Nisaea sediminum: one gene and its partner. The protein of the gene in region 1 interacts with the protein of each later gene in a pairwise test. Links are inferred from orthologs where the notes say so. Each region holds a gene or a part of one and is shown on either strand. Other genes may lie near its edges.

Region 1 (4,791 bases):
TCTCGGATCGCCCGCGCCGCCGTCTGCAGGTCGAGACCGAGCGCGTGCATGCAGGCGAGCACGCCGACGGAATTGAAGGCCCAGTGCAGGCCGATGCCGTCGATCCGGTAGACCAGCTGCCGGCCCTCGACCCGCACCACGATGTTCGAGCCGTCCGGGCCGCATTCGGCACCGATCAGACGGACATCCGCGTCCTCGCTGCGCCCGAAACTGACGATCTTCGCGCCAACCGCTTCCGCGCGCTCGGCGCAGAAGTAGAAATGCGCGTTGTCGCGATTCAGGACGGCCAGGCCCCGGTCCTTCTCGAGGCCTTCGAAGATCTCGGACTTGGCTTCGGCGATCTGCTCGACATCGCGGAAATGCCCGATATGGGTTTCCTCGACATTGGTGATGATCGTCAGGTGCGGGCGGACCAGTCGTGTGAGTTCGGAAATCTCCCCGAGATGGTTCATCCCGAGCTCGAACACCGCGTATTCGGTATCTTTCGGCAGCCGCGCCAGGCTGAGCGGGGCGCCGATATGGTTGTTCAGGTTGCCGGCGCTCGAATGGACGCTGCCGAAGGCGGCGAGGGCGGCCGCCAGCGAATCTTTCGTGCCGGTCTTGCCGACGCTGCCGGTGACGGCGAGTACCGTCGCCTTGCAACGTTTCCGCGCCGCGGCGGCGATGTCGCGGAGGCCGCCGAGGACGTCCTTGACCTCAAGCAGCGGCGCGTCGGCACCGAGCCCGGCCGGAATGCGGCTGACCAGCGCGGCGGCGGCCCCGGCCTCGAGCGCGGATCCGACATAGTCGTGACCGTCCACCCGCTCGCCGGGGAGGGCGACGAACAGGCAGCCGGGCGTCACTTTGCGGCTGTCGATGACCAGATCCGCGATCTCGAAGGCGGGGCCGTGCAGGGTGCCGCGCGTCGCCTGTTCCAGCTCATCCGATGTCCAGAGCATTTCGGTCATCGGACGTCCCCCAGAAGCGCTGAAACGACAGCGCGCGCGGCGTCTCTGTCGTCGAAGTCCCGGATCTCGGTCCCGACGATCTGATAGGTTTCGTGTCCTTTTCCGGCGACGATCAGCGCATCCTCGGGGCCGAGCGCCCGGATCGCCGTCTCGATCGCCTTCGCCCGGTCGCCGATTTCGGCGGCGCCGGGGCAGGCGGCCATGATTTCGGCGCGGATCGCGGCCGGGTCCTCGGTGCGCGGATTGTCGTCCGTCACATAGACATGGTCGGCGAGCTCGATGGCGGTCCGCCCCATGATCGGGCGCTTGCCCCGGTCGCGATCGCCGCCGCAGCCGAACACGACATGCAGCGCGCCGGCGACATGCGGGCGGATCGCCTTCAACACGGTCTCCAGCGCCTCGGCCTTGTGGGCGTAGTCGACGAAGATCGGGGCGCCGTTCGGATGCTGCGCCGCCAGTTCCATGCGTCCGCGCACGCCTTCGAGGGTTGCGAGCACGGCAATGACCCGTTCCAGATCCGCGCCGGAGGCGACGGTGATGGCGGTCGCGGCGAGGATGTTCATCGCCTGGAAGGCGCCGATCAACGGCAGCTCGACCAGATGGGTGCGGCCGGCAAGGGTGACGGAGAAGCGCTGGCCTGTGGCCGTCGGTTCCCAGTCGGTCATGCGGAAATCGGCACCGCATTTCCGGCCGAAGGTGAGCACGCGGATGCCGCGCTCGGCCGCGATCTCGGCCAGTTCCGCCGATTGCGGGGCGTCCGCCGAGAGGATCGCGGTGCCGTCGGTTTGCAGCACGCGCTCGAACAGTCCGGCCTTGGCCTTCAAGTAGTCGGCCATGGTGCGGTGATAGTCGAGATGCTCGTGGCTGAGATTGAGGAACGCGGCGACCCCGACTTTCACGCCGTCGAGCCGGAACTGGTCGAGTCCGTGGCTGGAGGCCTCCATGGCGAGATGATCGATCCCGCGGTCCGCGAGGCCGGTGAGCGCGGCATGGAGCGCGACCGGATCCGGCGTCGTCAGGCCGGGCCCTTCCGAACCTGCGTCGGTGGTGATCCCGAGGGTCCCGAGGCTGGCGCTCTTTTTGCCGAGCGCGGCCCAGATGCGGCGCACGAATTCGACCGTGGAGGTCTTGCCGCTGGTGCCGGTGACGGCGGCCACCGTTTGCGGCTGACGCCCGTAGAAGCGGGCGGCCATCAGGGCGAGGCGGCGGCGCGGATTGTCGTCCGCGATCAGTGCGATGTCGGTCTCGACCGGATCGGTGCCGTTCTCCGTCAGCACGGCGACCGCGCCGCGGCGCACCGCATCGGTGATGAACTTGCGGCCGTCGAGATGGCTGCCGGAGAGCGCAGCGAAGAGATAGCCCGGTTTCACGTCCCGGCTGTCGGCGGTCAGGCCCGCGATATCGCGCTCAAGCGCGCCCGACGCCGCCAGCGAGGCGGTGCGGGGATCGCGGCGGACCAGGTCGCCGTTTATCAGCTCAGAAAGACGCAAGTGCTTTTTTCCCTTTGGGTTCGGGGATATTGACCATGAGAGCGCGGCGGATTTCGGGCGCATCCTCGTCGACCGGCGCCACATTCAGCAGTGGTGCGGCACGCTCGATGATCCGCTTCACCGCCGGCGCCGCGACCCAGCCGCCGGTGGCATATCCGAACGAGCTCTTGTTGCCTTTCGGCTCGTCCACCATCGCCAGCACGACATAGCGAGGATCGGTTACCGGGAAGACGCCGACGAAGGAGGAGAGCAGGGCCTTCTGGCGGTATCCGCCCCGGCCGCCGGGCTTTTCCGCCGTGCCGGTCTTGCCGCCGACGAGATAGCCCTCGGCGCTGGCATTCCGGCCGGTGCCTTTCTCGACCACGAGACGCAACAGGCGCCGCATCGCGAGCGAGGTCTGTTCCTTGATGATCCGCTCGCCGATCAGCAGTTCGCCGCTCTGGTGGCGCAGCAGTGTGGCCGGGCGGAAGATGCCGCCGTTGACGATGCTGGCAACGCCGTTGGCGAGATGGACGGGGCTGACCGCGATGCCGTGCCCGAAGGAGATCGTCATGGTGTTGATCGGGCGCCAGGGATTGGGCGCCAGGGGGCGCCCGCGCTCGGGCAGTTCGATCGAGGCGTTCTCGAGGAAGCCGAGGCGTTCCATGAAGGCCTTCTGGCGCTCGCCGCCGACATCCAGCGCCATCTTCACGGAGCCGATATTCGACGAGTACATGAAGATTTCCGGTACCGAGAGCCAGCGGTTCTTGGCGTGATCGTCATTGATGGTGAAGCGGGCGACCCGGATCGGCTTGCTGGCATCGTAGCCGTTGGCCAGCGTCGTGGTGCCGTAATCGAGCGCCATGGCGGTGTTAAAGATCTTGAAGGTCGAGCCCATCTCGTAGACGCCGAGGGTGGCGCGGTTGAAGAGGGCGTCGTCTGAGACCTGGTCGCGGCGGTTCGGATCGAAGTCCGGCAGCGAGACCATGGCGACGATCTCGGAGGTCCGGGTGTCGAGCACGATGCCGGCCGCACCGATGCCGTCGAAGGCATCGATCTGGGTCTGCAGTTCCTCGCGCAGGATGTGCTGCACCCGGAGGTCGACCGAAAGGGCGAGCGGTTCGGTGCCGTCGCGCAGCAGCGAGTCGAAATTTTTCTCGATGCCGGAGAGCCCGACATCGTCGAACCCGGCGCGGCCGACGATATGGGCGGTGAGTCGGCCCTGCGGGTAGACTCGTTTGGATTCACTCTGGAAATAGAGCCCTGGCACGCCGAGCTTGTTCACCGCATATTGCTGGCGCGGCGTCAGGTTGCGCTTGATCCAGATGAATCGCTTGTCGGAAGAAAGGGTCTCGACCAGCTCGGCGCGGTCCAGCTCCGGCAGCACCGTCAGCAGCTTGTCGGCCGCTTCCACCGGGTCCATGACGCTCTTCGGATCGGCATAGAGCGAGGGCACCGACAGCGTGGTCGCCAGCAGCATGCCGTTGCGGTCGACAATGTCGGCGCGGCCGGTCTTGTGCGCGAGATTGCTGCTTTCCTGCGCCAGGTTCGGCTCCGCGCCGCGGTCGAAGACGGAAACGTCCACCACCCGCGCCGCGATCACGGAGAAGGCGAGGGCGAAGACTGAGCCGGCGATCAGCAGCCGGGTGCGGCCCTGCTCCAGCGCCTGCCGTCCGGTACCTTCGATCCGCACTGTCTTGTCCGGTTTCGGGATGTCGTTGATATCGATCCGGGTATGGGTCATTGGGGTGCTCCCACGGTCACCGGGCGCGCCATCGGCAGGACGATGCCGCCGATATGGGCGGCTTCCGTCAGCGGCGCCTCCCCGTCGCTGTTGAGCGGCTGCGGCAGCATGTCGAGTGTGGCGCGCTGCAGGCGGTCCGCCGGGCGTTCTTCGCTGAATTCGCGGATCAGGCGCTCCAGCCGCTCGGGGCGGTTCAGGTAGCTCCATTCGGCCTTCAGCACCTGGATCGCTTCCTGGTTGTCGAGAATTTCGCTGTGCAGGGCGTTCAGCCGGTCCTCGCGCTCCTGCACCTCGTGTTTGACGAGGAAGAGCGTGATCCCGGCGCAGGTCGCGAGCATCAGCCAGAGGGCGGTGGAGCGGCGCACCATCACGCGGCCTCCCTGTCGTCCCAGGCCGGCGCATCGGTGCGCTCGGCGACGCGCAGCCGTGCGGACCGGGCCCGCGGATTGCGCTTTTCCTCTTCCGCGCCCGGACCGATCGGCTTGCGCGTGATCTCGATGAAGCTCGGCGCGGGGCCGGTCTCGCCGGTTTCCGGCACGTGACGGGACGGCCGCGCGGTCTTGCCGGCACGGGTGCGGATGAAGGTCTTCACCCGGCGGTCTTCCAGGCTGTGGAAGGAAACCACGGCGAG
Region 2 (6,822 bases), on another replicon or contig:
ACTCGTGCTTCCCCGCGGCGTCGCGCCCACCCAGGCGGAAAGCTTCGTCGCCCGCAACGTGGTCTGGCTCGAGGAGCGGCTGAAGCGGCTGCCGGACTCCGTGCCCTTCGCCGACGGCGTCACCATCCCCCTGCTCGGCACCGACCATCTGATCCGCCACACCCCTGAGCGCCGCGGCACGGTCCGGCGCGTCGAGGCTGGGGAGACCGAGCCCGCCCGGCTGGAAATCTCGGGCGGCGCCGACCACCTGCCCCGGCGCCTCACCGACTGGCTGAAGCGCGAAGCCCGGCGCGAGATTTCGGAGCGGGCGCGGTTCTATGCGGAACAGCTCGGGCGGCGCCCCGCGCGGATCTCGATCCGCGACACGCGGAGCCGCTGGGGCAGCTGTTCCTCGAAAGGCGCGCTCTCCTTCTCCTGGCGCCTGATCCTCGCGCCCGAGCATGTGCTCGACTATGTCTGCGCCCACGAGGCGGCACACCTGATCGAGATGAACCATTCGCACCGCTTCTGGGCCCTGGTCGAGCGGCTGGTCGAGGACATGGACACCTCCCGCGCCTGGCTGAAACGGCACGGCGCGGCGCTGCATCGCTACGGCTGATTAAGCCCGCCTTAAAGCGTTCATTTTCCGGTCAAATTTCGAGGCGAAGGTCCGCACTGTCTTTCGTCTCTTTCTCCAAGCGCCGGGTTCTTCCCATATGGATTCTCTGAAGCGGTTCGCGATCTATAGTTCCTGGGGCATCGCCGCCGCCCTGATCGCCGGGATGCTCGGCGCGTTTCATCCGCTGGCCGACAGCTTCTCGCATTTCCGCCTGCATCTTGTGGTGCTGGCCCTGCCCTTCATTCCGCTGCTTTTCATCACCGGTGCCTGGGTCAACGGCCTCGCCCTCGCGGCGACCGTCGTGGTGAGCGTCGGCCTGCTCGGACAATTGTTCGGAGGGGGGGCCTCCGCAGCGGATGCCCGCGAGGAAGGGTCGGGCCTGCGAATCGTTTCGCTGAATCTGCATCACATCTATGCGGACGCGGACCGGGTCGCGGCGTTCATTGCAGATGCCGACCCCGACGTCATTGCCCTGCAGGAACTCTCGCTGGAGCCGCCGAAGGTCATCCGGCGGCTGAAGAAGGATTACCCTCACCAACTGATCTGCCGTTATCGCAGCTCTTCCGCCATCGCGGTTCTCTCCCGGACACCGTTCGCCGCGACCGGCTGCCAGAATGATCATCGCCTCGCATGGGCCACGGTGGAACGCGACGGGCAAGAAGTGACGGTTGCCTCCCTTCATCTGAGGTGGCCGTTCCCCTCGCCGCAGGCGGCACAGATATCGGGATTGTCAGCCGCTTGGTCTCAGCTCGGCACGCCGCTTGTCCTCACCGGCGATTTCAATGCCGCGCCCTGGAGCCACGCCGTGCAGACGGTCGCACGGAATTCGGGCACAAAGGTCGTTCCAGGACTGCGCCGCTCCTATACCTGGGGAGACAATTGGCTCGGTTCGGTGATGGCACTGCCGATCGACCATGTGCTGGTGACGCCGACGCTCAATGTGACGAATACGGTCCTCGGTCCCAGAGCCAGCTCCGACCACCTCCCGCTGATCGTCGATATCGAGATACCGCGCTTCTAGGAAAAAGGGCTCAGAGCCTGTTCGCCTTGCCTTCGGCGAGCCCCGCGAGCGGGCGTGGCGGGCCTTTCACGGCCTCCGACATGAAGGCGGCCCAGATTTCCGCCGGCAGGCTGCCGCCCGTCACCCCGTCCATCGGCGAGGCGTCGTCGCGGCCGACCCAGATCCCGGCGACGAGATCGGCCGTATAGCCGATGAACCAGGCATCCCGGAAGCCCTGCGAGGTGCCGGTCTTGCCGGCCGCGGGACGGTCGATCCGGGCACGCTTGCCGGTACCGCGTTCGACCACGCTCTGCAGCATGCGGTTGAGATCGGAGACCGCGCGGGCATCGACCACTTCCGGCGCGGCGGTTTCCCGGCGCGCGTAAATCGTTCCATCCGCCGAGGTGCCGATGGCCTCGATCGCATAGGGCGTCACGAAGCGGCCGTGATTGGCGAAGGCGGCATAGGCCGCGGTCATCTCCAGCAGCGTCACCTCGCCCGACCCGAGCGCGAGGCTCGGCCGGTCCGGCAGGGTCGCGGTCAGCCCGAGGCGGCGTGCGACGGAAAGCGCCCGGCGCCGGCCGATGGCTTCCGAAAGACTGACCGTCGCCGCATTGAGCGAGTCGGCGAGCGCATCCTCCAGCGTGACCTCGCCCCGGTAACGGCCATCGAAATTGCGCGGTTGCCAGCCGTCGATGGTGAGCGCCGCGTCGGACAGCGGCGTCTCCGGCTGATATCCCGCCTCGAGCGCGGCGAGAAAGACGAAGGGTTTGAAGGCGGAACCCGGCTGGCGCAGCGCCTGGGTCGCCCGGTTGAACTGGGAGGCGCCGTAATCCCGGCCGCCGATCATCGCCCGGACCGCACCGTCCGGCGACATCACCACCATGGCGACTTGGCGCACACCTTTCTTGGCACCGCGCTTCATGCCCTCGGCGACGGCCCGCTCGGCGAGGCGCTGCAGGCGCAGGTCGAGGGTGGTGCGGATTGTGCGGTCACCGCCGCCGGGCCCGGCATAGCCGCTCGCCCGCTCCCGCGCCCAGTCGGCGAAGTAACGGTGATTGCGGCTGACCCCGGCCGCCCCACGGATCGCCGCGGGCTTCGAGGCGATCCGGAGCGCCTCGGCCTCGGTCAGGTAGCCCGCATCCGCCATATTGAGCAGAACCTGTTTGGTGCGGCCTTCGGAAAGCTCCCGGTCCACCGCCGGATTGTAGCGCGACGGCGCTTTCAGCAGGCCGATCAGCATCGCCGACTGATAGGGGGTGAGATCTTCCACCGGACGGCCGAAATACTTCCGCGCCGCGGCATCGACCCCGTAGGCGCCGGCACCGAAATAGACCCGGTTCAGATAGATCGCGAGGATCTCCTGTTTCGAGAAACGGTGCTCCAGCCAGAAGGAGAGCAACAGCTCCTGGATCTTCCGGGAATAGGAGCGCTCGGCACTGAGGAAGACGTTCTTGGCGAGCTGCTGGGTCAATGTGCTGCCGCCCTGCACGGTCCGGCCGGCCTGCAGGTTGATCATGGCGGCGCGCGCGATCGAGATCGGATCGATTCCGAAATGAGAGAAGAAGCGCCGGTCCTCGGTCGCGACCAGTGCCTGGACCAGACTTTCCGGCAGCTTGTCCGCCGCGACCGGCCGTCCGTGCAGCGCCCCATAGGAAACGAACATCGCGCCATCACGGTCGAGCAGTCGGGTCGCGCCGGCGCGCTCGTACCGGTCGAGATCGGTGATGTCGGGAAGCTGGTAGGCGTGATAGGCGAGCACCCCGCCGATGGCGACGCCGATCCAGATTGCAGCGACGAAACCGTATTTCAGGATCGCGGCGACGAAACCGGTCCGTTTGCGCACGACCGCAGACTTGCGGCGGCGGGGCGCGGCACGGCCGCGAGGCTTCGCGGTCGACGTGGACGCACTGCCGCCATCCCGCGACGAGGCGGATTTGACTTTTCCGGAACGCGTGGTCCGCCCGGCTGTCGCGGGTTTTCGTGTCGGAGTCCGTGCCATCGGTTTCCGTAGCTCATGTTGAGGTTTAGATTTAATCAGCAACCAATTGATATTGGCAATAAAATTCCATTTTCTTAATATATTGCTTTAACTTTAAAAATTATATTAAAAGTGATTGAAATTGCACTATTTTGCCAGAAATCTAGATACTTAAAGACGCTAGCTCATGTTAAATCTCTTTTAATCAAATAACCAATTAAATACGCTACATTTTTAGCATAGAAATATGGAAGTCAGGACTGGCTGGCGCGTCTTCAAGAACCGATCACGCGCTCTCGCATTGTGTGTGATCGGTTTCGCGCTTAGCTATGCTGAAAGCCGCAACGCGATCCCGCCGGGAGACCCGCCATGACCATCCATGACAGCCGCGATCTCGCTGTCTCCACCGCCGATGCCGACCTCGTCGCCGGACTGGAAAAGGCACACGAATTGTTCCTGACCTATTCCGGAGATCCGCTCGGCGAGATTGAGGAGGTGCTGGACGGCGCGCCCGACTTCGTCATGGGCCACATCTTCAAGGCCGCCCTGCTGACCCAGGCCATGGAGACGCGGATCTACCGGGACATGGTGGATGCCCTCGAAAAGGCGGAAGCTCTGGCGATGCGCGCAAACGAACGTGAGCGCCTGCATATCCGGGCGATCCGGGCCTGGGCCGACGGTGATTTCCACCGCGCCGTCGATCTCTGGGACGAGGTGCTGGTGCATTACCCGCGCGACCTCCTCGCCCTGCAGCTCGCCCACCTCTCCGACGTGCTGCTCGGCGACACCACGAACCAGCGCGACCGGGTCGCCCGCATCCTCCATGCCTGGGACGAGAGCGTGCCCGGCTACGGCTATGTGCTGGGTCTCTACGCCTTCGGTCTGGAGGAGAACCGGGATTTCGCCATGGCCGAGGAATGCGGCCGCCGCGCCGTCGCCCTCAATCCGGCCGACGCCTATGCCGTCCATGCGGTCGCCCATGTGATGGAGAGTCAGGGGCGGCAGTCCGGCGGGATCAACTGGATGCGTTCGCGCGAGGGGGACTGGGCCTACGGCAATTTCGCCAACCATCTCTGGTGGCACCTGTCGCTCTACCATCTCGATCTCGGCCAGTATGACCGCGTGCTGGACGTCTACGACACCTGCCTGCGCAGCACCGACCAGAGCGGCGACCGGTACGAGGAACTCGACGCCGCGGCCCTGCTCTGGCGCCTCAATCTGCTCGGAGTCGATGTCGGCGAGCGCTGGAAGACGCTTGCCGACAAGTGGGAGCCGAGTGCGACGGACACGCTCTACGCCTTCAACGACGTGCATGCGATGATGACCTTCGTCGCCGACGGGCGCTGGGAGGTCGCCGACCGGGTGCTGCACGCGCACGAGCGCTATACCACAGCCGCGAACGATGCGAATTCGGCGATGACCCGGACAGTCGGCGAGCCGTTCTGCCGGGCGCTTAAGGCCTTCGCGCAGGAAGAATACGGTGCGGCGGTCGAGACCCTGCTGCCGATCCGCTACCGCACCCGCTATCTCGGCGGCAGCCATGCCCAGCGCGACGTAATCGGCCTCACGCTGCTGGAAGCCGCGCTCCGCGACGGGCGGCACGAACTTGCGCTCGCGCTGGCCTCGGAACGCACCGCGCTGAAGCCGACCAGCCCGCAGAACTGGCGCTTTGCCGCGCGGGCCCATCGCGGGCTCGGCGACCATCGCCGCGCGGCGGAGGCCGAAGCCCGCGCCGTCGCGCTGCACGGCTAGGAAAAGACCGCCGTCAGCTTGAGGGCTGGCGGTTCCAGGGCATCAGGGCGAGGAAACGCGCCATGCCGCACCAGCCCGTGGTGCCCGCGACCAGCAGACCGGCGCCGACGAAAGCGGCGATCAGCGCATAGACCGGGTCGGCCAGGTAGCCGGCGAGACCGCCCGCGAGCGCGATGCCGCCGGCAATGATCTGCACCTGGCGCATGATCTCCAGCGGCGCCTTGGGGTTCTTCGACACCGGCATGCCCGCATCCTTCCAGCCCTCGATGCCGCCTTCCAGAAAGGCCGCCTCGCCGAACCCGGCGCCCGTGAAGAGCGCCGCATTGACCATGGTGCGGTTGCCGGAACGGCAATGGACGATGACACGTTTGCCCTTGTAGGCCGAAAGATCGGCATTCCGCCATTCGGAGAGCGGGAGCGAAACCGAACCCGGAATCCATTCCCGGGCGCGCTCGTCCTTTTCGCGGATGTCGATCAGAACCGCGTTGCCGGCCTCGATTTCGGGCGCGGCGCTCTGGGTGTCGATGCCTTTCAGCTGCGGGTGGTTGCTTTGCATGTCTCTGTCTTTCGTTGGATCGTGAATGTCATTCGGCCGCGGCGCGCGCGCCGTCCGGCGGGCAGAAATGCCTCTGCAGCACCTCGAGCAGGTCGCTGACGGGTCCTTCGCTCAATGCGTAGTACCGCCGCCGTCCGTCTGCCCTGACGGTGATGAGCTTTTCCTCGGTCATGCGAGCCAGATGCTGGGAGAGCGCCGGCTGGGACAGCCGGACAAGACCGGCCAGTTCCGTCACCGTCAGCTCCCCAGCCTCGGCAAGATGGCAGAGCACCATCAGCCGGTTCCGGTTGGCGGCCGCCATCAGAAAGTCAGCCACTTCGGCTGCTTTCCGGTCCATTGCCTCGATTGGAAGCGCGGGCATCGCCCTATCCTCGCGTGTCAGATCATATATAAGTGATTGCTTATATATTATTCAGGGACCGCGATTTCAACCCCATCCTTGGAAGGGGAGGAACTGACAATCTGACGAAGGCGCCTGTCGAAGGATTTCCGGCATGCACGGCTTGGTGATCGCCGGTGGCGCAAACCGGCCGAAGCAGAGAGAGTTCGATGTTCCGGCGGGCCGGTCAGGAGCCAAGCGCGGTCCGGCGCCGTTCGTACTCCGCCTGATCGATATCGCCATTGAGGAAAGCGTTCATCAGGTTCTGCAGGGCGTCCCTGCTTCCCGCTTCGACCGGCGGCCTGCCGGACGCGACCGCCGTCGGGCGCGGTACGGAGCTGTATGCGGGAGCCGCGGTCACTTGGGCCGCATCCGGCTTCAGATTTCCGTCCTCGTCGAAGCGGGCGGCATATTCCGCCTTCGCCGTCTCGACATCGAGCGCCATCTGGATATCGCAGCCTTTCTCGCGGCCATACTGAACGAGCGTATCGTTGCGGGCTGCGAGTCCCGTCATCTCCTGGCCCGCTCCATCCTTCAGGTCGAGCGCGAACAGCGC

What was found.
Region 2: the proteins of IG122_RS09395 (region 1) and IG122_RS14485 interact in binary tests that used the Escherichia coli proteins (3 or more experiments, as listed by UniProt). The link is inferred for Nisaea sediminum from one-to-one orthologs.

The regions. Positions count from the first base shown.
Region 1 is NZ_JACZCQ010000004.1:65,120-69,910, reverse strand. What follows is about bases 1,793-4,791. They hold IG122_RS09395 (peptidoglycan D,D-transpeptidase FtsI family protein), read right to left. Parts: upstream 4,161-4,791; coding sequence 2,424-4,160; downstream 1,793-2,423. Other genes in these bases: rsmH (16S rRNA (cytosine(1402)-N(4))-methyltransferase RsmH), read right to left, coding at 4,528-4,791; ftsL (cell division protein FtsL), read right to left, coding at 4,157-4,528; IG122_RS09400 (UDP-N-acetylmuramoyl-L-alanyl-D-glutamate--2,6-diaminopimelate ligase), read right to left, coding at 1,793-2,437. Outside these bases: IG122_RS09405 (UDP-N-acetylmuramoyl-tripeptide--D-alanyl-D-alanine ligase), read right to left, coding at 1-947; more of IG122_RS09400, read right to left, coding at 944-1,792. UniProt on the Escherichia coli protein: Essential cell division protein that catalyzes cross-linking of the peptidoglycan cell wall at the division septum. Required for localization of FtsN.
Region 2 is NZ_JACZCQ010000006.1:517,709-524,530, forward strand. What follows is about bases 1,038-3,900. They hold IG122_RS14485 (transglycosylase domain-containing protein), read right to left. Parts: upstream 3,445-3,900; coding sequence 1,630-3,444; downstream 1,038-1,629. Other genes in these bases: IG122_RS14480 (endonuclease/exonuclease/phosphatase family protein), read left to right, coding at 1,038-1,619. In the rest of the region: IG122_RS14475 (M48 family metallopeptidase), read left to right, coding at 1-598; more of IG122_RS14480, read left to right, coding at 696-1,037; IG122_RS14490 (tetratricopeptide repeat protein), read left to right, coding at 3,949-5,331; IG122_RS14495 (rhodanese-like domain-containing protein), read right to left, coding at 5,345-5,887; IG122_RS14500 (ArsR/SmtB family transcription factor), read right to left, coding at 5,916-6,299; IG122_RS14505 (hypothetical protein), read right to left, coding at 6,454-6,822. UniProt on the Escherichia coli protein: Cell wall formation. Synthesis of cross-linked peptidoglycan from the lipid intermediates.